DNA from 2 places in the Clostridium fungisolvens genome. Region 2 is predicted to be linked to the other one. Evidence: a T-box and tRNA genes for the amino acid it is inferred to sense, from the RefSeq annotation. Region 2 holds a T-box; the other holds one or more tRNA genes.
What was found. The T-box of region 2 lies ahead of thrS (threonine--tRNA ligase). A T-box ahead of a tRNA ligase gene usually reads a tRNA of that ligase, here a tRNA-Thr.
Positions count from the first base shown of each region.

Region 1: it has a tRNA-Thr gene. The T-box ahead of thrS (threonine--tRNA ligase) is inferred to sense a tRNA for this amino acid. The anticodon was not compared.

Region 1 covers NZ_BLZR01000001.1:4,862,353-4,874,576, forward strand. The annotation lists gene bsdtw1_RS21520 (MBL fold metallo-hydrolase) at 1-198, shown strand, start outside; gene bsdtw1_RS21525 (S8 family serine peptidase) at 366-1,559, shown strand; gene bsdtw1_RS21530 (peptidoglycan DD-metalloendopeptidase family protein) at 1,785-2,984, opposite strand; gene bsdtw1_RS21535 (DnaD domain protein) at 3,251-4,240, shown strand; gene bsdtw1_RS21540 (ATP-binding protein) at 4,233-5,210, shown strand; gene mglC (galactose/methyl galactoside ABC transporter permease MglC) at 5,293-6,324, opposite strand; gene mglA (galactose/methyl galactoside ABC transporter ATP-binding protein MglA) at 6,342-7,865, opposite strand; gene mglB (galactose/glucose ABC transporter substrate-binding protein MglB) at 7,941-8,984, opposite strand; tRNA gene bsdtw1_RS21560 (tRNA-Thr) at 9,446-9,520, opposite strand; tRNA gene bsdtw1_RS21565 (tRNA-Asp) at 9,528-9,604, opposite strand; tRNA gene bsdtw1_RS21570 (tRNA-Val) at 9,612-9,687, opposite strand; tRNA gene bsdtw1_RS21575 (tRNA-Glu) at 9,701-9,775, opposite strand; tRNA gene bsdtw1_RS21580 (tRNA-Thr) at 9,794-9,868, opposite strand; tRNA gene bsdtw1_RS21585 (tRNA-Asp) at 9,877-9,953, opposite strand; tRNA gene bsdtw1_RS21590 (tRNA-Val) at 9,961-10,036, opposite strand; tRNA gene bsdtw1_RS21595 (tRNA-Glu) at 10,050-10,124, opposite strand; tRNA gene bsdtw1_RS21600 (tRNA-Thr) at 10,143-10,217, opposite strand; tRNA gene bsdtw1_RS21605 (tRNA-Asp) at 10,226-10,302, opposite strand; tRNA gene bsdtw1_RS21610 (tRNA-Val) at 10,310-10,385, opposite strand; tRNA gene bsdtw1_RS21615 (tRNA-Glu) at 10,399-10,473, opposite strand; gene bsdtw1_RS21620 (hypothetical protein) at 10,829-10,981, opposite strand; gene bsdtw1_RS21625 (CoA-binding protein) at 11,047-11,412, opposite strand; gene bsdtw1_RS21630 (BaiN/RdsA family NAD(P)/FAD-dependent oxidoreductase) at 11,882-12,224, shown strand, end outside.
Region 2 covers NZ_BLZR01000001.1:4,279,493-4,291,716, reverse strand. The annotation lists gene bsdtw1_RS23555 (HD-GYP domain-containing protein) at 1-544, shown strand, start outside; gene bsdtw1_RS18930 (hypothetical protein) at 1,290-1,460, shown strand; gene bsdtw1_RS18925 (M3 family oligoendopeptidase) at 1,721-3,415, shown strand; gene thrS (threonine--tRNA ligase) at 3,549-5,486, opposite strand; T-box leader at 5,634-5,840, opposite strand; gene bsdtw1_RS18915 (hypothetical protein) at 6,305-6,568, opposite strand; tRNA gene bsdtw1_RS18910 (tRNA-Gly) at 6,751-6,825, shown strand; tRNA gene bsdtw1_RS18905 (tRNA-Leu) at 6,891-6,974, shown strand; tRNA gene bsdtw1_RS18900 (tRNA-Gly) at 6,978-7,052, shown strand; gene bsdtw1_RS18895 (HNH endonuclease) at 7,231-7,632, opposite strand; gene bsdtw1_RS18890 (hypothetical protein) at 7,836-8,510, shown strand; tRNA gene bsdtw1_RS18885 (tRNA-Arg) at 8,566-8,642, shown strand; tRNA gene bsdtw1_RS18880 (tRNA-Gln) at 8,648-8,722, shown strand; tRNA gene bsdtw1_RS18875 (tRNA-Gln) at 9,023-9,097, shown strand; tRNA gene bsdtw1_RS18870 (tRNA-Gly) at 9,163-9,236, shown strand; tRNA gene bsdtw1_RS18865 (tRNA-Lys) at 9,242-9,317, shown strand; gene bsdtw1_RS18860 (hypothetical protein) at 9,854-10,207, shown strand; gene bsdtw1_RS18855 (alpha-amylase family glycosyl hydrolase) at 10,466-12,224, shown strand, end outside.

The sequences.
Region 1 (12,224 bases), 580 kb from region 2:
AGATTTTCACAAATGCATTGCACACCTGAAGAGAGCTATAAAATGTTTAAGATGATGAATTGTTGTAAGATGGTACCAATTCATTACAAGACCTTTATGTTATCCTTAGAAGACTTCAAAGAGACTTATGATAGATTAGTTTCTTTAAATGATACAAATATAAAAATAATTAACGTGGGTCAATGTATAGATTTTTAGAATCTTATATAATTTTTAAACTATATCCTATGTATCGTATAGCAAATTTACACTCCTACATATAATATATTGTATGAGATTTTCAAATTCATAATTTAAACTATTTTGTAAGTCTTATAGACAGTTATGATACGAGAAATCTTTTAACAATATTAAAGGAGTGTATAATGTTTTCTTTAAAAAGCAAGCTTGATACTTCTCTGAGATATTATATGTCAAAAGAATATTTTAAAAAATATAGAGTTATTATAAAATATAAATCTTTTAGCGATACTATCTTAAAAAGAATATCCTCATTTAAAGGTACTATCATAAATAAGATCGATTGGCTAAGCCTTATAACAGCTGAAGTGTCTCCTAGAGCTATAGATAGACTTATTGAATATCCTGAAGTTGAATATGTCAGTTTAGATGGATATTGTTTACTATGTGGAACTAGTGTAGCTTCAGCGAACAACGTAAACTTAAGTGGAAGATATAAATTCACAGGACGAGGAATAGGTGTAGGACTAGTAGATAGCGGTGTATTCCCTCACCCTGATCTTCTAAGCCCAATGAATAAGATACGGGTTTTTGTCGACCTTATAAATGACTTTAAGTACCCATACGATGATAATGGCCATGGAACCTTTATAAGTGGAATATTGTGCGGAAGCGGAGGTAATTCAGACGGTTTATATAAAGGTATTGCTGATAAAGCTAATCTTTATTGTTATAAAGCTTTTAATAGTACTGGAAAAGGATATGTTTCAGACATACTTTTTGCTATTAATTCTTTAATAGCATCGGCTGAAGATGAAAACATAAGACTAATTCTGCTTCCATTTGAACTAGCAAATGATAACATATTTTATTTAGAACAATTTGATAAACTCTTAGGATTGGCAATATCTAAAAATTTAATTCCAATAGTTCCTTCTGGTAGTAATCCAAACAAAGAATATTCAATAAGAGGGTTAGCTACATTAAGTAATTGCTTAACTATAGGAGGCTTAGATACATCTAAAACTATTAAACCTTATTCTTATTCGTCAGCTGGTCCTGTAGGCAAATTACAGAAACCAGAGGTTTCTGCAGGTTGCGTAAATATTCAATCCTTAAACTGTGATAAAAACTATATCTCCGAAAGAAATGGATTAAAAATATATCCATCAAAACTCACAGAACCTTATACAACATATTCTGGAACATCATGTTCTGCGGCATATGTTTGTGGTGTATGTGCCTTAGTACTAGAGAAAAATCCATCACTTACCTTTAATGATATTAGATCATTATTACAAATATCTGCAGACTCGCACGAACTTCCAAGATATGCTGAAGGTGATGGAACATTAAATCTAGATAAATTATTGACATAATTAAAAGCACTAAGTATTTAAAAAGCTTAGTGCTTTTTTACTGCAAAGGAAAATTTAAAACTTTTGAGTTATATAAACCTAATCATTTCAATGTTTTTAGAAGTTTTATATGGCAATACAGTAAAAAATAAAACTTATTCGCCTGCCAAATTTCCCTCATATACATTCGGAAAGGCAGATGCGTAAAAAAACTCACTGAAGAAGGCCACTTCAGCGACTTTTTTACTACTTTATGTACTTATTAGGGTTTATAGCAGTTCCATTAACCCTTAACTCAAAGTGAAGATGTGGTCCAGTACTTCTTCCCGTAGTTCCTACTTTACCTATTATATCTCCTCTTTTTATTTTCTGACCAGGCTTCACTAATACCTTACTGCAGTGCCCATATATAGTTTCTATACCACCCCCATGATCAACTACTATCATATTGCCATATACACTATTATATGAAGTTTCTTTTACCGTACCGTCTAGTGCAGCACCTATTGGGTCTCCTACATTTGAAGCTATATCTATCCCGTGGTGTACTTCCCCCCACCTAGCTCCAAAATTTGAACTAATACTACCTCTTGAAGGCTTTGATAAAAAAGCTATTCCAGATGGTATAGGATTTTTTATTCCTGTATGTATAACAGTATCTATTGGTTTCACTACAATCTTCTCACTTATTTTCTCTGTATTGATTTTCTTACCATTTATATATGTACTTTCTTCTTCTACTTCATTCTTCCCATTAGTGCCTTTATCCACCTTAGATTCACCAATAAATAAATCTTCGCTTGAATTTATTATCGTAGCTGGTTCTACATCTATCATGGTCTTGTCTTTTGTCTTTACTTCAACTTTTACTAATGGTTCTTCACTATCCTTATCTGTTTCAATTATTTTATTTACTACCTCATCTGTAGGCAAAACATTTGATACAGATGTCTTTTCTTCTATATACTCACTATTAGTATCAATGCTTACTGATACTATATCGCTTTTATCTATCTTACCTATATCGATGTATCTATCTGCTACCTTCTCTAATATCTGTTTGCCTTCTTCTTTATTAGCTATATATCCTATATTATTTTTTCCTATAACAAATCTAAATGCAGTTATATTTAAATTTAAATTTTTAACTATGTTCTCTTTTAGTTCATTTAGTGTATATTCAGATACTACATTTCCACTTGATTTTTTAAAAGATATATTATTAGATTTCTCTATAGTAGTGCCAAACCTCTTGTTTATATCACCTTTTACCTGATTGAAGGCTTCCTTTGCTTCCTCCTTATCATTTACACAAGCAATATATACTCCATTTTCATAAAAGCAATAGTAATCTATTTTATTAAGTACATTTATATAAATCGCAGATGGTACTGCTAATAAAATTATTGCTTTTATTAAGAAAAGTTTAATATCTCTACTACCCATTTTATATACCTTCTACCTTTCTTGTAATATATTATTAATGATAAAAAATCAACATTCTTTTTTAATATCTCCTATAGTTAGCTTTCTTATGCATGGCTTTATGTATCATTTAATACCATAACGAGCAAACTAGTATTAGTTATTAATTGGCAGGCTATCATTATTGAGAGAACCTTTCCCCTCTGTTATAATATAATTACATCAAAGTTTATCATTTCATAATGATAACGGCATACAAACTACATTGAATGGAGGGTTATTGCCCTATGAGTACATTTATGCTTAAAAATTCTCCTGTACAATTTACTCCTGTAAGCAATATTTTTCTAGAAAAATATATGCCAAAAGCAAGAGGTGAATTTGTGAAAGTTTACCTAATGATGCTAAAGTATAGTATTTCAGGTGAATTAGGAGTTAGCTCATCCATTATAGCTTCTAACTTAAATCTTTTAGAATCAGATATAATGAATGCCTTAAACTATTGGCATGATGAAGGTATAATACAATTGGTTCCTATAGACAAGATGAATAATTTCAATATAAAGTTTATGGAATTAAGCGGTGATGAAAATACTGAATCTACACTTAACTTATTAGATGAATTAAATAAAAACAATACTAAAGATATGCTTAAGGAAGTTGAAAGGCTGCTAGCTAGACCACTATCCCCTAAGGAAATGTCAACATATCTTGGGTTGCAAAACGATTTTTCTTTCTCATCAGAAATGATATTAATGCTTATAGAATACTGTGTATCTAAAGGAAAGGCTGACTCTAGATATATAGAAAAGGTTGCATTAGCTTGGCATGATAGCGGAATAAAAAATATAGAGGATGTTCATGCTTATATTACTAGAAGTGAAGATAAGTGGGTAAAAATAAGAAAAATACTAGCTTATCTAGGGATAAAAAATGCAGAAGTCATGAAGCCTCAAGAGGAACTTATGGAGAAATGGATGTTTACATACAACTTTTCTAATGAAGTTATACTAAAGGCTTGTGAAATATGTTTTGAGAGGTTAAATAGAGCTGACTTTAGATACATTGATGGAATATTAACCCGCTGGAATAATGACGGTATAAAAACCCTTGAAGATGTAGCAACTAAAAACTTACCTTCAAAAACTAGTAACAATAGATCTAACAATTATGATAACGGCAAAAAAAGTAATTTGAAATTTACAGATTATGAACAAAGAACTTACGATTATGATTCATTAGAAAGAAAGTTATTAGGATGGGATAATAATGATTAACGAATATAAAGGTCAACTGACAGATATTTATGCAAAAATAAGAGAAGAAGAAGCTGCTGCTTTAAAGAAACGTAGAGAAATAATAAAAAATGAACACCCTGAAATATTAGATTTAGATAATGAAATAGGTAAAATGTGTATAAGACTATCTATAAATGCATTAAAATCAAAAGATGAATCTGAACAAAGCTTCGACCAATTAAAAGATGCAATAACTGAATTAAGAGCTAGAAAATACGAATTGCTAGTGTCCCATGGATATAATCCAGAATACTTAAATTTGCATTATAGATGTAGTAAATGTAAAGATACTGGTTATATTGTAACAGAAAGATGCTCATGCTATAAACAAAAATTAGTTAAACTTCAATACAAAGCCTCTGGACTTGAGAACGCTATAAAAGAGGAAAACTTTGATACTTTTAACTTAAACTATTATCCTTCTCATAGGATTGGAGATGAAAAGTTTTCTCCTAGAAAAAACATGGAGACTATACTTAATTCAATTACAGCTGATTATCTCCCTAATTTTTCTAAAAAGGATGATAACTTATTATTTTATGGTACATCAGGAACAGGTAAGACATTCCTTTCTAACTGTATTGCAAAGGAGCTACTAGACCAAGGCTTCCTAGTAGTGTATAGAACTTCTGACGAACTTATCAAAGACTTAAAGGAAATTAGATTCAATAACAATCTATCTGTGGAAGACCTTTTAATTAATTGCGACTTACTTATAATTGATGATTTAGGCGCAGAGCAGATAACTGAGTTTTCTGTTACAGAACTATTCACACTACTAAACAAAAAGTTATTAAATAAAAAGAAAATGCTCATCTCAACAAATTTGTCGCTACAAACATTGACTAAGTACTATGCAGAGAGAATAACTTCTCGTCTTTTTGGAAACTTTAAACTGTTCAAATTCTACTCCGAAGATATACGAGTTAAGAAAAACTTAGCTAGATAAATTAATAGGTACACATTATAATTTTTTAAAGAATGAAAGAAGCAATGATTCTAATATCACTGCTTCTTTTATTTATAGAATATTACTTTTTCTTTATATATTTTCTGATATCAATTGCAACTGCACTTACTATAATTAATCCTTTTACGATGTATTGGTAATAAGGATTAACACCTATAAATGCTAGTCCATAGTTAATAACTTGGAATATTAATACTCCTGTTATTATACCTGGAACTGTACCTATACCACCTGCTGTAGAAACACCACCAACAACGCAGGCTGCTATAGCATCAAGTTCATACATATTACCAGTATTATTTGTAGCACTACCAACACGTCCTGCTTCTAGAGATCCTGCAAATCCATAAAGAGCTCCTGCTAAGAAGTATATTAATAATAGATACTTAACTACATTAACACCAGAAACTGTTGCAGCTTCGGGATTACCACCGATTGCATACATGTTCTTACCAAATCTAGTCTTGTTCCATAAGATCCATACTATAAGTGTTACTATGATAGCATATATAATCAAATAAGGTATTTCAAATTTTGTCCCTGTACCAATACTACCTAAAACAAAATTAGAGAAATCCTTGTCCAAACCACCTATTGGTTGAGCTCCGTATGGAGGACGGTCAAAGTATATTGAGTTAAGTCCATAAACTATGATCATCATACCCAAAGTCGCTATAAAAGGTGGAACTTGAAAAATTGAAACTACAACACCATTTAAAAGACCTATTATACCGCATGCTAGCATAGCTATTAATATAGGCACTACTACCGGTAGTTTTTGTAGATGAGGATACATACGATACGCATAATCAGTTGCTTGAAGCATTGATGCAGAAAGAACTGCTGATAAACCTACCATACGTCCTGCTGATAAATCTGTACCTTGCGTAATTAATATACCACCAACACCTAAAGCTATTATAATACGAGTAGATGCTTGAGCTAATATATTACGAAAATTATTTATGCTTAAAAAATCAGGAGATATAGCTACTATAACTACCAATAATGCAATTAGAACTATATAAATAACATTATTCATTAACCAAGTCTTGTCAAACTTACCTTTTAAAGAAAATTTTTGTTTTTCCATATTCAATTCCCCCTACCCTATAAGTACATTGCTGATAAACGCATAATTTCTTCTTGTGATGTATTTTTTGTTTCGACTATACCTGCAAGTCTTCCATTACTCATTACTAAAATTCTATCTGTTACTCCTAGTAGTTCTGGCATTTCAGAGGATACCATTATAATTCCTTTTCCTTCTTTAGCTAGTTCATTCATTAACTGATATATTTCAAATTTAGCACCAACGTCAATACCTCTAGTTGGTTCATCTAGCATTAGTATTTCTGGTTTTGTAAGCAACCAACGTCCTATTATTACCTTTTGTTGATTTCCTCCAGATAGTTTTCCTATATGTGTCTTCTGCGAAGGTGTTTTTACTCTCATGGAATCTATTACCCACTGAGTATCTTTTTCTATGTTCTTGTCTGATAATATTCCAAACTTGTTTATATAGCTATCAACATTTGCTATTATAGAGTTGAAGCTTATAGGAAGTCTATCAAATATACCTGTAACACGTCTTTCTTCAGTAACTAATGCAAATCCGTTTTGCATGGCCTTCTGAGGAGATTTATTACTTATCTCTTTTCCATGAAGAGTTATCTTTCCTGATTCAATCTTTCTCATCCCAAATAAACTTTCTATAAGTTCTGTTCTTTTTGCTCCAACAAGCCCAGCAACCCCTAGGATTTCTCCTTCTCTAAGATTAAAACTTATATCTCTTAATGATGGTTGCGTTTGTGCAACTAAGTTATTAACTTCTAGTATTACTTTACCTGGCTTGTTCACTTTTTCAGGGAAACGATTCGATAGATCTCTACCTACCATCATTTTTATGATTAAATCCATTGTTAGATCCCTAGCATGCTCTGTTGAAATCCATTGACCATCTCTCATTATGGTAACCTCATCAGAGATCTTTAAAATTTCTTCCATTTTATGTGATATATATATGATAGCAACATTCTTTTCTCTTAATTTATTAATTATTTTAAATAAGTGGTTTACTTCCTTTTCAGTTAGTGATGATGTAGGCTCATCCATAACTATAATTTTTGAATCATAAGATACTGCCTTAGCTATTTCAACCATCTGCATTTGAGATACTGATAAAGTATTTACTTTACTTCTAGGATCAACGTCTATCTCTAATTCATCAAATATCTTCTTTGTATCCTCATACATCTTATTCTCATCTATAAAAGGTCCTTTGTGAGGATATCTGCCAAGCCAAATGTTGTCCATTATATTACGCTGTCTAACCTGATTTAATTCCTGATGAACCATCGAAACTCCATTATCTAAAGCTTGTTTAGAGTTTTGAAATTGAACCCTTTGACCATTAAAAAATATTTCTCCTTCATTAGGATGATAAATACCAAAGAGGCATTTCATTAGAGTTGACTTTCCTGCTCCATTTTCGCCCATCAATGCATGTACCGTTCCTGGTCTAACGTTTAAATTTACTCCCGCTAATGCTTTAACACCAGGAAATTCTTTTACTATATTTCTCATCTCTAGAATAAATTCTTGCTTTGATCCTGCTTCAACCGCATTGCTCATGGTTTACACCTCCATATAATTCATTACTGAAATAAGTATGAGACACACCTTATGTGTGCCTCATACATGGTGTTTTTATTTGTAAGCATCCTGTCCTACAGATATATTATCTTTAGTTACGATAATATAAGGAACACGAACTGCTTTATTATCATCTAATTGCCACTTTGTTCCATCAGTAGGGTTCTTTCCATTTGCTGCATTTATAGCCAAGTCAAGAGTTGCTTGACCTTGGTTCTTAGCATCATTAAGTACTGAACCAACCATCTTACCTTCATTTATCTTTGTTAATGCTTCTGGTATAGCATCAACACCAACTATTGGCATAAATTTGTTAGCATCTTTGAAATATCCTGCTTTTTCTAGTGATGCATAAGCACCTAAAGCCATCGCATCATTATTAGCTATAACAAACTCTATCTTGTCACCGAATTTTGATATCCATGCATCCATCTTGTCAGTAGCCTTTGCAGTATCCCACATAGCAGTATCTATAGCTAATTCTTCAACATCTATACCTTTTTTCTTTATTTCATCAACAACATATTTAGTACGAGCTTCTGCATCTGGATGTCCTGGCTCACCTTTTAATAATACGTATTGAATCTTTCCATCCTTATTCTTGTCCCATTTATCCTTATTCTTTGTCCATTGATCTACTACTAAATCACCTTGTAGTATACCTGATTCTGCTGATTTAGTTCCAACATACCAAGCTTTATCGTAGCTCTTTAATGCAGCTGCTTCTGGTTCTTTATTAAAGAATACTACTGGTAGGTTTGCTTTCTTTGCTTTGTCAATTATAGTTGGAGCAGCCTTTGGATCTACTAAGTTGATTGCTAATGATTTTACTCCCTTAGAAATCAAAGTATCAACTTGCTCATTTTGCTTTGATTGGTCATTTTGTGAGTCATTCATTGATAATGTAGCTTTTCCATTAGCACCTGTATCAATTGATCTTCTTACATATGACATAAAGTTATCGTCATATTTATATATTGTAACTCCGACCTTTGGTAGTCCACTATCCTTGCTTGTCTCAGTCTTTGTTGATGAGCATCCAGCTAAAGTTAGCGAAAGTGCTGCTGTAATAGTTAATAATAATACTTTTTTGTTCATAAATGATCCCCCCATAAACTATTCTCAATTCATACCCGTTTGTAATTGTTTACAAATTTATTTTAGTAAAATTTAGTTATACTGTCAATATAATTTTTTGTATTTTCACACAAATATTTTTTTATTAATTGTTGATATCAATAAAATTATCTGATATCATTACATATTTAATGTATTTTTCTTACAAGTAATCTTTTACATAGTAGTCTTTTTACTAAATCTATCGCATTTATTTACTATTTTTTACGTAAAGTATTATTTAACTATAATAATTGCTATAAATTTTATCTATTTTACTAAACATATAAATCACTTCATAATCTAATTTATATTTTCAAATTGAAGTGTTTCATCTTTATGTAGGAATAAGGATTTATTTTTTATGCTTTGTGAAGTTTTTTCTGATGTTTTATTTGTATACGACAAAAAAGACATCTTACTATCGTAAGATGTCTTTATCTTGGAGCTGGCAATAGGAATCGAACCTACAACCTGCTGATTACAAGTCAGCTGCTCTACCGTTGAGCCATGCCAGCATCAAATTGGCGACTCAGAAGGGGCTCGAACCCTCGACCTCCGGCGTGACAGGCCGGCACTCTAACCAACTGAGCTACTGAGCCATATTTTTGGTGGGCACAACAGGGATCGAACCTGTGACCCTCTGCTTGTAAGGCAGATGCTCTCCCAGCTGAGCTATGCGCCCAAAAATATGATAATGGTGACTCCTAGGGGAATCGAACCCCTGTTACCACCGTGAAAGGGTGGTGTCTTGACCGCTTGACCAAGGAGCCAAATATTTTGTTTTTTAGTGGAGCTGGCAATAGGAATCGAACCTACAACCTGCTGATTACAAGTCAGCTGCTCTACCGTTGAGCCATGCCAGCATTTAAAATGGCGACTCAGAAGGGGCTCGAACCCTCGACCTCCGGCGTGACAGGCCGGCACTCTAACCAACTGAGCTACTGAGCCATATTCTTGGTGGGCACAACAGGGATCGAACCTGTGACCCTCTGCTTGTAAGGCAGATGCTCTCCCAGCTGAGCTATGCGCCCAAAAATATGATAATGGTGACTCCTAGGGGAATCGAACCCCTGTTACCACCGTGAAAGGGTGGTGTCTTGACCGCTTGACCAAGGAGCCAAATATTTTGTTTTTTAGTGGAGCTGGCAATAGGAATCGAACCTACAACCTGCTGATTACAAGTCAGCTGCTCTACCGTTGAGCCATGCCAGCATTTAAAATGGCGACTCAGAAGGGGCTCGAACCCTCGACCTCCGGCGTGACAGGCCGGCACTCTAACCAACTGAGCTACTGAGCCATATTTTTGGTGGGCACAACAGGGATCGAACCTGTGACCCTCTGCTTGTAAGGCAGATGCTCTCCCAGCTGAGCTATGCGCCCAAAAATATGATAATGGTGACTCCTAGGGGAATCGAACCCCTGTTACCACCGTGAAAGGGTGGTGTCTTGACCGCTTGACCAAGGAGCCAAATTAAATTTTATGTTTTAAATTTATGTCGTCTTTACGACCCAACAATAGATATATTACAAAAAATAAGACTCAGTGTCAACACTTTTTTAAAAAAATTTAAATTTATCTTTAAAATTTAGTTATTTGAGGTTATCAAATAATAGCTTCTAATTGCTTTCCAAAGCTTATTTTTATATATAATATAGCAACTTTTACTTCTATTTTTAGATAATAAAGGTGGCTATATTTTTTATATAGCCATATCAATTTATAGAAACTTTTATAGCTTATCCTTCTTTGAAATTATATTCCTAGAATTAAAATAACCTTTATATAATTGATATATATTTTATTAGCCACCTTTAAATATGATTTAATATTGTCCGCTATGATCTTTATGTCTATCCTGGTAATCACCCTTACCTTTATTCTTGTCACCTATATAAGCGCCTTCTTTTGGAAACATTTTTCTGAGTTCTGCATTACTTTTAGGTCTATCTTTTTGTCTGTATTTATTATCATCCATGGATATCCCTCCTCATACTTTACTCATTGTAAAAATAGAATTCCCTTATAAATATCTTTATATACTTATCCTAATTCTACTAACGCACAACCTTCAACAGCTTCTATGCCATGTTCCTTGCAGTAGCTTAATATTTCTTCACTTTCTGCTCCTGGTTGTATTAAGATATGTTTTATTCCAAGTTCATCTGCTTCTTTTACAAGCTCTATACCACTCTTTGGATTTATACACAAATCTACTGCATCAATATGATAAGGAACTTCTTTTATACTCTTATACGCATCCTTAACATTTGCCCTAGGATTTACTCCGCTGACATTATATCCATTAGCACTAAATTTTGCTAATATTTTAGAAGCATATTTTTCATTATTTTCTACATCACCCACAACAATCCAGTTGTCATATTCCATTAAATCTTTTGCACTCATATCATACACTCCTTTATATGCTTATAATATATAGATATACTAATTTAAGCTAAATAGAGATTAAACTATAAAAATATATTAGTTGTAATCTTGCATACCTATCTACTATAGTATGTGAGTTTTAAAATTATATATTACTATGATAATAATTACATAACATATACACAATTTAGATATTTAGTTAACATTAAACTTATTATTTCATCAGATTTTTAATTTTTTTTAATTTGCATTGGGTTTATAACAAAAAGATATAATAATCAATTAATTATTGTTTATATTTAATTGTTATTTAACAAACTTTTATGTTAAAAATATAATTATAGGTTTTTTACAAAAAAACTTAGCCTATGTAAAAACCCTTTTAAACTTATACTCACAAACTATTATAGTTTTAAGAATAGATTTTTCATTAAAATTGTACATTTTTAGATATTCATAATATTAGTTAAAAGGAGATTGTAAGCAAATGAGTAATATACATCATGATATAGTGGTAGTAGGTGGTGGTGCATCAGGTCTATTAGCAGCTATTACAGCAAAAGACTATGGCGCAGACGTGGCAATTATAGAAGGTACTGATAGGGTTGGCAAAAAAATCTTAACCACTGGTAATGGCCGTTGCAATATAAGTAATTCGCTAATTGGTTTTCCATTTGAAAATTATCATAGTGAAAACCCAAACTTTTTTAATTATTGTTTAAATAACTTTTCAGTGGAAGACACAAAAAATCTATTTCTATTGCTGGGTTTACCTATAATAGAATTAGAAAAAGGAAAGATGTATCCACAATCACTTCAAGCTTCTTCAG
Region 2 (12,224 bases):
GGTGCTTTCAAGAATAATTGATTCTAAATCACAATATACTCAACAGCACTCTAAAGAGCTTTCTGAAAAGGTTGATGTTATGGCTCGATTTTATGACTACAGTGATGAAGAAAGATTTAAGTTGATAATAGCAGCTGATTTACATGATTTAGGTAAGTTAGCTGTTCCAAATGATATATTAGATAGTACTGGTTCGTTAAGTGAAGAAGAATTTTCAGTTATTAAAGAACATACTTATTATACTAGAATTGCTCTAGAGCAGATAACTGGTTTTGAAGATATTGCAGAATGGGCAGCTAATCATCATGAAAAGCTTAATGGATTGGGGTACCCTTTTGGAAAAAGTCATAAACAATTAGATTTTAATTCAAGACTAATGGGATGCCTTGATATTTATCAGGCACTTACAGAAGAAAGACCATATAGACGATCATTAAGCCATACAGAAGCAATGGATATATTAAATGATATGTGTAAGAATGGATTTGTAGATAGTAATATATGTAAGGATATAGATGTTTTCTTTTCAAATGTACATATATAAGTTTTGTTAAACAGTTAGGAATGTAATACTTATAAGTTTGATTTGTTGATAAAGAGGCAATATTCAAAACTATAATATAAAAAAATGAAAAAATATATTGACAAAGTTTGTGAAAGTATTATAATTTAAACATAGAGCAAAGGCGCTTTTACGATTAGAGTAGAAGCGCTTTTGTTTTATAAAAAATTAATTATGTTATTTCTTAATAATCATAATAATATATATAAAACCTTACTTTTCCCTTTCATGTGTGATAGATAATTCTATCACTTTTTTTTATTCTTTAGGAATTTATCACTCAATTATATTTGTAGATAATTATGCGAATAGACTTAGGAAACAATATAAGATAAAGAATAAAAAAAGAAGAATATGTCGCCTGCCAAAATTTCTTCACATACGTTCAGAAAAGGCAGATGCGCAAAAAAATCACTAAAGAAGATCGTTTTAGTGAATTTTTTGTTCCTGTATAAGAAATTATAAAATTTTCAAGGTAGCTAAACTTAGATATTTTAATGCTTTTATAAGTTTCTTATGGCTATACAGTAAAAAATAAAACTTATTCGCCTGCCAAATTTTCCTCATATTCATTCGGAAAGGCAGATGCGTTAAAAAAGCTCGCTGAAGAAGGTTGCTCCAGCAATTTTTTTTATTGGATCGGTAATTTATATTATATAGGTATAAAAAGTAGAAAATTAATGCAAAATAAATCCATAATATTCCTAGAAGATAGGGGAGATATGATATGTGGCTTTTTAAATATCTTTTTAGTAAGAAGTATAGAGAAAGATATTACAATAATTTAATTGCCAATATTACTAATACAGAATGTAACTTGGAAGAGGACGATAAATTATACATAGAAATGAACATTCCTCATAAAGATATTGTTGTCAATAAAGAGCATACCAGCTAAACTATAAAGCCTTCTTACCATAAGAAGGTTTTTTGCTTTAATGAACAGTTATAGATTTTTTATTCTATACCTATTGAAGTCTATGACGAGAAAGTGTCACATATAATATCAGAAAGAGGCATACGTACAAATTAATAAAAGTATTTTTATTGTTAAAATTTGTTTATAATCACTTTTATGGTATAATGTTAGCAATAATGTTAAAAATATACTTTTATTTTTAGTATAAAAGTAATTTATTAATACAGGGGGCATTAATAATGAAATTCAAGGAATTTAAGTATGAGAGACCTAATTATGAGGAAGTTAAAGAATTATTTAATTCTCATATAGCTACATTAAGAGACTCAAGTAGTTCAGAGGAACAATATGATTGCATAAAAAACATAAATGAACTTAGAAATCATATTCAAACCATGAGTACATTAACAAATATAAGACATACAATTGACACACAAGATCAATATTATGATGATGAACAAAATTATTGGGATGAATACTCTCCGCTATACGAGGAATTGAATTCAATATTTTATAAAGAATTAGTTAATTCTAAGTTTAGACATAGACTTGAGGAAAAGCTGGGTAAACAATTTTTTACTTTAGCTGAGTTTGCTTTGAAAGCATTTTCAACAGAGGTCATTGAGGATCTGCAACTAGAAAATAAGCTAGCGTCAGAATATACCAAGTTGATTGCTTCTGCAAAGATTCAGTTTAAAGGAGAAGAAAAAAATCTTTCAGGATTAGTACCTTTTATACAGAGTAAGGATAGAGAAGTTAGAAAAGAAGCTTCTCAGGCTAAATATGATTATTTCATACACCATGAAGCCGAGATAGATAGAATATATGATGATCTTGTAAAGGTAAGAACGAAAATAGCAAGAAAATTGGGATTTAAAAACTTTGTAGAATTAGGATATGTAAGAATGATGAGGAGTGACTATAATCCACAAATGGTTTCTAATTTTAGAAAGCAAGTCCAGGATTATATTGTTCCAGCAGCATCAAAGCTTTATGAAAGGCAAACTAAAAGGCTAGGTTTAGATGAGTTAAGCTATTATGATGAAAAATTCGAATTTTTAAGTGGAAACGCAATACCAAAAGGTGATCCAGAGTGGATAGTAGCTAATGGTGTAAAAATGTATTCGGAATTATCATCAGAAACTAAAGAGTTCTTTGATTTTATGGTGGATGGAGAATTATTGGATTTAGTTACTAAAAAGGGCAAAGCAGGCGGTGGATATTGTACTTATATACCAGATTACAAGTCTCCATTTATATTTTCTAACTTTAATGGAACATCAGGAGATGTGGATGTATTGACTCACGAAGCAGGGCATGCATTTCAAGTATATTCATCTAGATGGATAGAGATACCTGAGTGTAATTTTCCTACTTATGAAAGCTGTGAGATTCACTCTATGAGTATGGAGTTTTTTACTTGGCCATGGATGAATTTATTCTTCAAAGAAGATACAGACAAATATAAGTTTATACATTTAGGAAGTGCTATAAAGTTTATACCTTATGGAGTTACTGTTGATGAATTCCAACACTTTGTTTATGAAAATCCTGACATAACTCCAGCAGAGAGAAAGACAGCTTGGAGAGAAATAGAAAAGAAATACCTACCACATAAAAATTACGACGGTTGTGATTTCTTAGAAAGAGGGGGATGGTGGTTCCAACAATCTCACATATTTACCTCTCCTTTCTATTATATAGATTATACTTTAGCTCAAATCTGTGCACTTCAATTTTGGAAAAGAGCTAATGAAAATAGGGAAGAGGCATGGAAAGACTATGTAGAGCTTTGTAGAGTTGGGGGAACAAAATCATTCTTGGAACTAGTTAGTTATGCAAACTTGAAATCTCCATTTGAAGATGGTTGTGTAAGTTCAATAATAACTTCCATAGAGCAGTGGCTTGATTCAGTAGATGATAAGAAACTTTAATATTATAAAAGATATAAAATAAGGGGTTGCTACAAAAATATAAATTATAAAGTAGTGGTCTATATAATTTCTGGCAATAGAATGTATAGATATTGAATAAAAAAAATAGAACTCCCATAAGGAGTTCTATTTTTTAATGTTCTTTAGTAGCGTTTTCGTTAACTAATCTTTCGATAAATCCAGCTAATTCTAGTGAACCTTCATCGCCAGCTTTTCTGCTTCTAACAGATACTGAATTGTTTTCTACTTCCTTTTCTCCAACTATTAAAATATATGGAGTTTTTTCAACAGAAGCTTCTCTTATCTTGTAACCAATTTTTTCAGCTCTGTAGTCACCCTCAACTCTTATACCTTTAAGTCTCAATGCTTTAACAACAGATTCTGCATAATCATTATACTTATCAGATATAGGAAGTACTTTAGCTTGAACTGGAGCTAACCATGTTGGTAGGGCACCTGCGTATTTTTCAATAAGCATTGCTAGAGTTCTTTCGTAGCAACCAATTGAACTTCTATGGATTACATAAGGAAGTTTCTTTTCTCCATTCTTATCTATATAAGTCATGTTGAATCTTTCAGCTAGAGCAAAGTCGATTTGTACTGTTATTATAGTATCTTCTTTTCCGTGAACATTTCTAGCTTGAATGTCAAGCTTTGGTCCATAGAAAGCTGCTTCACCATCAGCTTCAACGTAATCAATTTCTAAATGATTAAGAATTTCTCTCATTAGGTTTTGAGTATTTTCCCAAGCTTCAGGATTGTTTATATATTTTTCTTTATCATTAGGATCCCATTTTGAGAATCTATAGGAAATATCATCTTGAATTCCTAATGTAGTCATAACGTACTTTATTAAATCAACTACGTCTTTAAACTCTTGCTCAACTTGCTCTGGAGTACATACAATATGACCATCTGCCAAAGTAAATTGTCTAACTCTTGTAAGTCCATGCATTTCTCCAGAAGCTTCATTTCTAAATAGAGTAGAAGTTTCTGCGTATCTAAGAGGAAGATCTCTATAGCTGTGTTGATCTGAATTATATATTGAAAATTGGAATGGACAAGTCATTGGTCTTAAACCAAATACTTCACTGTCATGTTCCTCATCGCCTAAAACAAACATTCCATCTTTATAATGTTGCCAGTGACCAGATATTTTATATAAATCACTCTTAGCCATAAGAGGAGTTTTTGTAAGAAGGTAACCTCTTCTTTCTTCTTCATCTTCTATCCATCTTTGAAGTACTTGAATAACCTTAGCACCCTTAGGCATTAATAGAGGAAGACCTTGACCTACATTTTCATCAGTAGTAAATAAACTTAACTCTCTACCTAATTTGTTATGGTCTCTTTTCTTAGCTTCTTCTAATGCTTCTAAATGTTCATCTAGTTCTGATTTTTTGGGGAAGGAAGTACCATATATTCTTGTAAGCATCTTGTTCTTTTCGTTTCCTCTCCAATAAGCACCTGCACTTCTAAGAAGTTTAAAAGCTTTTATTGGCTTTAAAGACATTAAGTGTGGGCCAGCACATAAATCAGTGAAGTCACCAATCTTATAGAAGGATATAACCTCATCTTCTGGAAGATCATTAATTAATTCTACTTTATAAGATTCATTTTTTTCTTCCATAAGCTTTAAAGCTTCTTGTCTTGGAAGTTCAAATCTTTCAATTGGAGCGTCTTCCTTTATGATCTTTTTCATTTCATCTTCTAGTTTGTTTAAATCAGCTGCTGAAAAAGAACTTTCTTTATCAAAGTCATAATAGAAACCGCTAGCTATAGAAGGACCTATAGCCAATTTAGTTTCTGGAAACAGTCTTTTAACCGCATATGCTAATATGTGAGATGTTGTATGTCTAAATGCATCCTTACCTTCTTGTGAATCAAAAGTACAAATGCTCAAGTTACAATCAGCATCAACCTTAAATCTTAAATCAACCACCTTGTCGTTAACGATGCCACAACAAGCTACTCTCGCAAGTCCTTCACTAATGCCTTTAGCAATTTCATAAACGGATAAACCAGCTTCAAATTCTTTAACTGATCCATCTTTAAGAGTTATTTTTACCATTTGTGAATCTCCCTTCATAATAAAATTTATATAATAGTCCTAAGTTTAAACTCATATTCCGTGGAAAACAGATAGAAGTACATTTAAATATAAATTAAACTTGAAAAGGACAGTTTTTAGACAAAATAAAAAACTCCCGTCCCTATATCAAGGGACGGGAGAATATCATTCCCGTGGTTCCACCCAAATTACTTGAAAAACAAGTCACTTTAGTAATCTTAACGCGATTTTCACGGACTTTATTAAAGTCACTCAGAGTTAGTTTTCAGCTAATTCCATATAAAAATACTCACAGCAAATGTATTTTCTCTCTGCAAATGTACCAAAGCTTACTCTTCTCTTCATAGAATTAAACTTAGCTATTTTTTATAAATTATAAGTTTATTTTATTTTAATGTCAAGTATTTATAGAGTTCCTAACTCAACTATTAATTTATACATGCCCGAAAATCCTCAGAAGCCAGGATTTTAGAACAAGTATAAATTAAGTTTCGATATAAGAACTCTTTATAGATGAACCACTTCATAATTAAATTTATGTTTTCAAACTCTCCGCTCAGAAACCAGAGGGGGGGTGAAAATAGATTTCGGATTGAAGTGTTTCATCTTTAAATAAGTCCTAATTAAAAACTATACAAAGTTTTCAATGTGTTCTTCTTTCTTAACTTAAAGAGATTTAGGGCGGTAGGAGACACTGTAAACCTAAATTATAATATTTGCATAACCTAGTTTGATTATGTAAACTTTTTTGTAAATATCATAATTTAGAGTTGTGAAGTATATAATAGAACAACATAGAAGAAATGTAATAGTGCTATTTATTTAAATCTCCATACTGCAGTTTGTGAGTTATATTCATTACAATAAGAGCTTTCGTAATTTAGAAATTCCAAGCCTAGTTCATTCTCATAATTGCTTATAAAACTTGTGAGCCCAATATTGTTTGTACTATAGGAGGGTGTATATGGGGAACCTGTAATCTTTTCTATAATTCCAATTGTAGTTATTTCTGAATAGTCATTGTATAGTTCAGTAAGTGCCCTTTTTACCTCTTCTAATAAGATTTCATCTAAGTTTTTCATGGGATAGTTCCTCCAAATATTATTTCTTATGAATTATATTAATAATAATTAGGTAATATAACTAATTTAAAAAAAATGACAAGTTAAAAAATCATTGATGTTTTAACTTACTAAATAGCAAAAATGTCACTATATATTTACAATGTATGATTAATATGGTAAAATGTTACTATAAATTATGAGCGGTAATAACTCAACGGCAGAGTGTCACCTTCCCAAGGTGAAGGCTGCGGGTTCAAATCCCGTTTGCCGCTCCAAAAAAATAATATAAAAAACTATTGATTTTATTTCTAAATAGTGTATAATATTTTTTGTGAGCAATGCAGATGTGGCGGAATTGGCAGACGCACTAGACTTAGGATCTAGCGCCTACGGCGTGGGGGTTCGACTCCCTTCATCTGCACCACTTGCGGAAGTGACTCAATGGTAGAGTGTCACCTTGCCAAGGTGAAGGTCGCGGGTTCGAGTCCCGTCTTCCGCTCCAAATAAAAAGCAGCTAGAAAGCTGCTTTTTTTATTTAGAAAATTATAATTCTATTTATAGAATAAAAGTGTTTGTGCTAATATTAAAATAGTCAAAATCATAAGAAGCTTTATGATTTTGACTATTTTAATATATTTTTATATTTATATACAAACAATGAGGTAGTAGTGAATATAATATTAGTAATTAGAAAGTATTTTTTCCAATATAAAATCCTCTATCATTTCACTAGTGTACGATTTTTGGCCCATTATTTGAAAAATAATATCTTTAGACTTATAACCTTCTTTAAACAGTTTTATATTTCTTACTAGCTTTTTTAAAGAATTGTTGTTTATATCTAATATCTTTAATAAATCAATAAAAGTATAATGTTCTTTAAATAAAATGGTTTGGAGTTTATCCTGTAATTCAACTTTATATTTTAAATTGACTGCATTATTTCTATGGGGGCCATCTTTGCCACGATGGTGGCTGTGGCATAAATATTTATAATTTAGCCTTATATCAAGTCCGCCTTCACTCTTATAAACAATATGATGAATATCTGCTGATTTTCCACAGATCTCGCATCGGTACATATGATTCCTCCTGAATATTTTATAATTATAAAATATCATGAACTATTGGTACAATCAAGCATATAAATGTTGAAAAGTTGGATTCCTATAACATAACTGGAAATGTTAAATCTAAAGCAAGTGGTTTTTTACATTGCATTATAAAATAATATGAAATATAATTAAATAGAAAAGGTTTACATATTTAGAGAGGAAGTGGTTAAATGATAGTAACTTATAACTCTATAGATTATTGGGATAAACTAGTAAGAAATAATAAAACTTTAAAATCTAGAATATTCGAAAATGAACCTATAACAGAAAAAACAGTATATATGCATTACGTAATTTTTACAAGAAAGTCTGGAATACAAAGTGTTTGGACACCAATACCTAAGGCTAAAATGTTATTAGGATATATACAATATTGCTTACTTCCAGAAGCATTTTATAAATGGATAGAAGGAAAATATAAAAATATAGCAGAATTCTCTCAATTGAATGCTGAAAAGATTATATCAGAGGGATTGAAGGACGGAAAGTTAAGTCAATCAGAGGCGGCTGTAATGAAAAAACAAATAGCGTTTATAAAATCATTGTGGGATGTTCCAAGCGATAAAGTTATGAAAGAGTTAAAAAAGTTTTCTAGAGAGTTCAATATGAGTTGGTTAGGAGACATAGATACATTCTTATATATGAAGGTATTTTCATCTGCATCTGAGTTAGGTCAATTTATTATAAATACTAACCTACAAACTGATAGTGAAGATGCCTTTGAGAAGAAGATAGGAATGAGTGAAGAGAAGTGGATAGAACTATGTAAGCAGGTTCATAAAAATCCAGTTAGTGGAGAAAAACTAAAGTTAACTTTAACAAGGGATTTGACAGAGATAGTCTAAAATATAACTATTGACATATTATAAAAGATATATTAAAATATATTTTGTTTGAAATGCGTCTTTAGCTCAGCTGGATAGAGCAACGCCCTTCTAAGGCGTGGGCCAGGGGTTCGAATCCCTTAAGACGCACCATATTTTGGGATGTCGCCAAGCGGTAAGGCAATGGACTTTGACTCCATTATCCGTAGGTTCGAATCCTGCCATCCCAGCCAAAGCACGTTATACGTGCTGTTTTTTTTATTCTTTAGATATTTATGCATCAAATATATCTGTGGATAATTATGAGAACATACTTATGATATAGTATAAGTTAAAGAATAAAAAAAGAAAAATATGTCGCCTGTAAGATTCTTCACATACGCTTAAGAAAAGGCAGACGCACAAAAAAATTTACTAAAGAAAATCACTTTAGCGAATTTTTTATTCTCTAAGATATAAAGATTTAAGATAATTTTTATATATGTATATATTTACAAATAATCGATCTAGTGATAAAATTAAAATGTTGACATTGGGGTGTCGCCAAGCGGTAAGGTAGCGGACTCTGACTCCGCCAGTCGTAGGTTCGAATCCTACCACCCCAGCCAAGTTATTAAAAAAAATGTTGACAAGTAGTTTGGAATTGATTTATAATATTTATAGAATTTAATGTGCGGGTATCGTATATCGGTAATACTCCAGCCTTCCAAGCTGAAAAGGTGGGTTCGACTCCCACTACCCGCTCCAAATAAGCACCATTAGCTCAGTTGGTAGAGCACCTGACTCTTAATCAGGGTGCCCCGGGTTCGAGTCCCTGATGGTGCACCAAAAATCATAATCATTCGATTATGATTTTTTTTGTTTTAAAAAATATTTAAAACAAATTTAAATAAAAAAATGTTTAAGAAACCTTCTCCAGTGAGCTTTTTTGCACATCTGCCTTTACGAAAATGGTAGATGTTTTTTGTTTTATAGCTTCGCTAATTTTAAGTTTCATTAAAGGTTTAATTATATGATTAATTAAAACAAATAATGGTTAGCCATTCTTAAGAAGGTTAAAATAAATAAACTATGAATTTATTTATAAGTATTATTAGACTACTTAGGTGCAAAATATAATTGAACCATTTCAATTGAACAGATAAAGTACTTCAAACCTTAGAGTCAAAATAAATATTTCGATGTTTCTACGAATCTTTATTTTGATAAGTTTCAATAGGAAGTAGTTTATCTATAATTTGGTGATTTAATAAGCTTACGAAAAATCACTTAATTTTAGAAATATTTCAAAACATATCATTAAATTATTAGTACTATAAGCTTTACCACGTTTAGGTCAAAAAGTTTTTAAGGAGGTAATAATTATGAATGATGGAAGAAAACAAGAAGTAGAAAATAGAATAAATCAGATAGTAGATACTGTTGAAAAGTATACAAGAACAGAAAGACATATAGAGCAAAATCAAGATATAATATCCTCTGAGCAAATGAAACATGCTGAAGAGATACAAGATGCGAGAAAAAGAGAAATAGACACCCTAAAGGACAAAATTGTATATGGAGACAATTATAAAGAAGATGAGCAGCAAAATATAATCGATAACATGATAAATGCTGCAGGATACATAAAGAATAATGGAGAAAATATGTCAACAAAAGACCTCAACAATATTAAGGATAAGCAAGCTAATAGAAAAGATCAACTAGAAACCTTCTAATTTTAGTCAAATTTAAATATGGACCACTTTGTAGTCAAGTTAATCCGTGATGGTTTTAACTATTTAACTACAAAGTGGTATTTTTATGTAAAGAGAAAGCTATAATTACATAATATGGAATTTCATATAAAAAGTATTTAAATAATTCATATGAATTCACAAATGAAATATTATTATGAACATGTATAATATAATTACAGTGCAAACGGTTTCGCATTGACATGCAATCGATTGCATGAAAGTATAAGGGGGATGAATATGAGAAAAAAGTATTACAAAGCTCTGAGTTTATTCGCTTGCCTAACATTATTTATTACTTTGTTTAGTAATATTTATGTGAAGCCTGTTATGGCAGAAGATGAAGTTGTTTTACAAGCTGATGCCATGGCAACCATTGTGGGAGATTTTTTTGCTGAGAAATCAGATCAGTGGAATCCATCTAATTTGAAAGGTCTTATGAAAGAATATAAAAATGGTATATATGAAACTTCATTAGACCTAAAAGCAGGAAGTTATGAATATAAAGTTGCCATGAATAAATCTTTTGATGAGAATTATGGCAAAGACGGAATTAAGAGTGGTGACAATATAAAATTAAACTTAGACATTGATACAAAGGTATATTTTAGATTAGATTATAAACAGAAGAAATTATATGATTCTATAAATAATGCAGATCAGTTTAAAACAAAAGCTATACTAACAGGTAACATAGACAATCTATTAGATGGTGGTAAGTCTTGGAACCCTGCAGATGATAATTTTAAGCTTGATTATATTGGTGGTGGAATCTATAGTAAAACTTTTCAAATAAAAGATTCTGCTAAAGCAAATGATTACGAGCTCCAATATAAAGTGGCTTTTAATGGTGCATGGGGTAATGGAGAGGTTGGAAATAACGGAGATAATGTAAAGGTAATCATACCAAAAGGAACTAATAAAATAACTATTTTTGCAGATTATTTACAAGGATATGCAAGCAACGATATAGCTGTGCCAGAATATTTAAAAAGTCCATCACTGATTGGAACTATAAGACAGAGTGGACAATCTATTGATTGGAAAACTGATGAAAAGGGCTGGGAGCTATATCCATTAAATAATACAGGATTGTTTGTATATTCAGGATATTTTGCCAGTGGTGGTGATTTTGAGTATAAGATACTTAATAACTATTCTTGGGATGACGGAGGAATTCCATCAGGACCAAATGTAAAAATAACAATACCAAGTGGTGGAAAACAGGTAGTCTTTGTTGCTGATGAAAGGAACAAAACTGTTTATGATTCTATAAATGACTATACAAAAGTAGCTGAATTATTAGGACTCAAAAGTGTTCCTAAGCCACCAGTAGAATTAAGTGGGCCAGTTTTAAATGATAATGGTACTGTGAAGTTTTTATATAAAGACTTAAATGCCAAGGAAGTTTATTTGGCTGGAGATATAACAAATTGGCAGAATAATAAAATTAAGATGGTTAAAGATGCTGATGGAATATGGTCAACTTCAGTTAGAGTTGGTGATGTTGCAAAGGAAATCCAATATAAATTTATAGTTGATGGCAATTGGATAACGGATCCATCAGTACAAGATCAAAAGGATGGTAACTCTATATATAAGTTTGCAGGTTTTTCAGGTAGAAAAGTAGTTATAGCAGGTACTATTCAAACTGTTGCAGGAGAATCAGCATGGACTGCCGGATCAGATAAAACTGCAATGGAATATGTAGGAGATGGAAAGTATAAACTTACTTTAAAAGATGTTCCATCTGGAAGTTATGAATATAAGATAGCCATGGGGAGCTGGACTGAAAATTATGGACAGAAGGCTGTAAAAGATGGCGCTAACATTCCACTTGTTGTTTCAAAGGCTGGAGATGTTACATTTTACTATAACGATGACAGTCACTTTGTGGTTGATTCGACAAGTTATACAATGGTGGATGCCTTTATAACTGGTCCTGAACTTTCTGAAAAAGTTAAGCTTGAGGATAATGATTATAAAGGAATTTATTCAG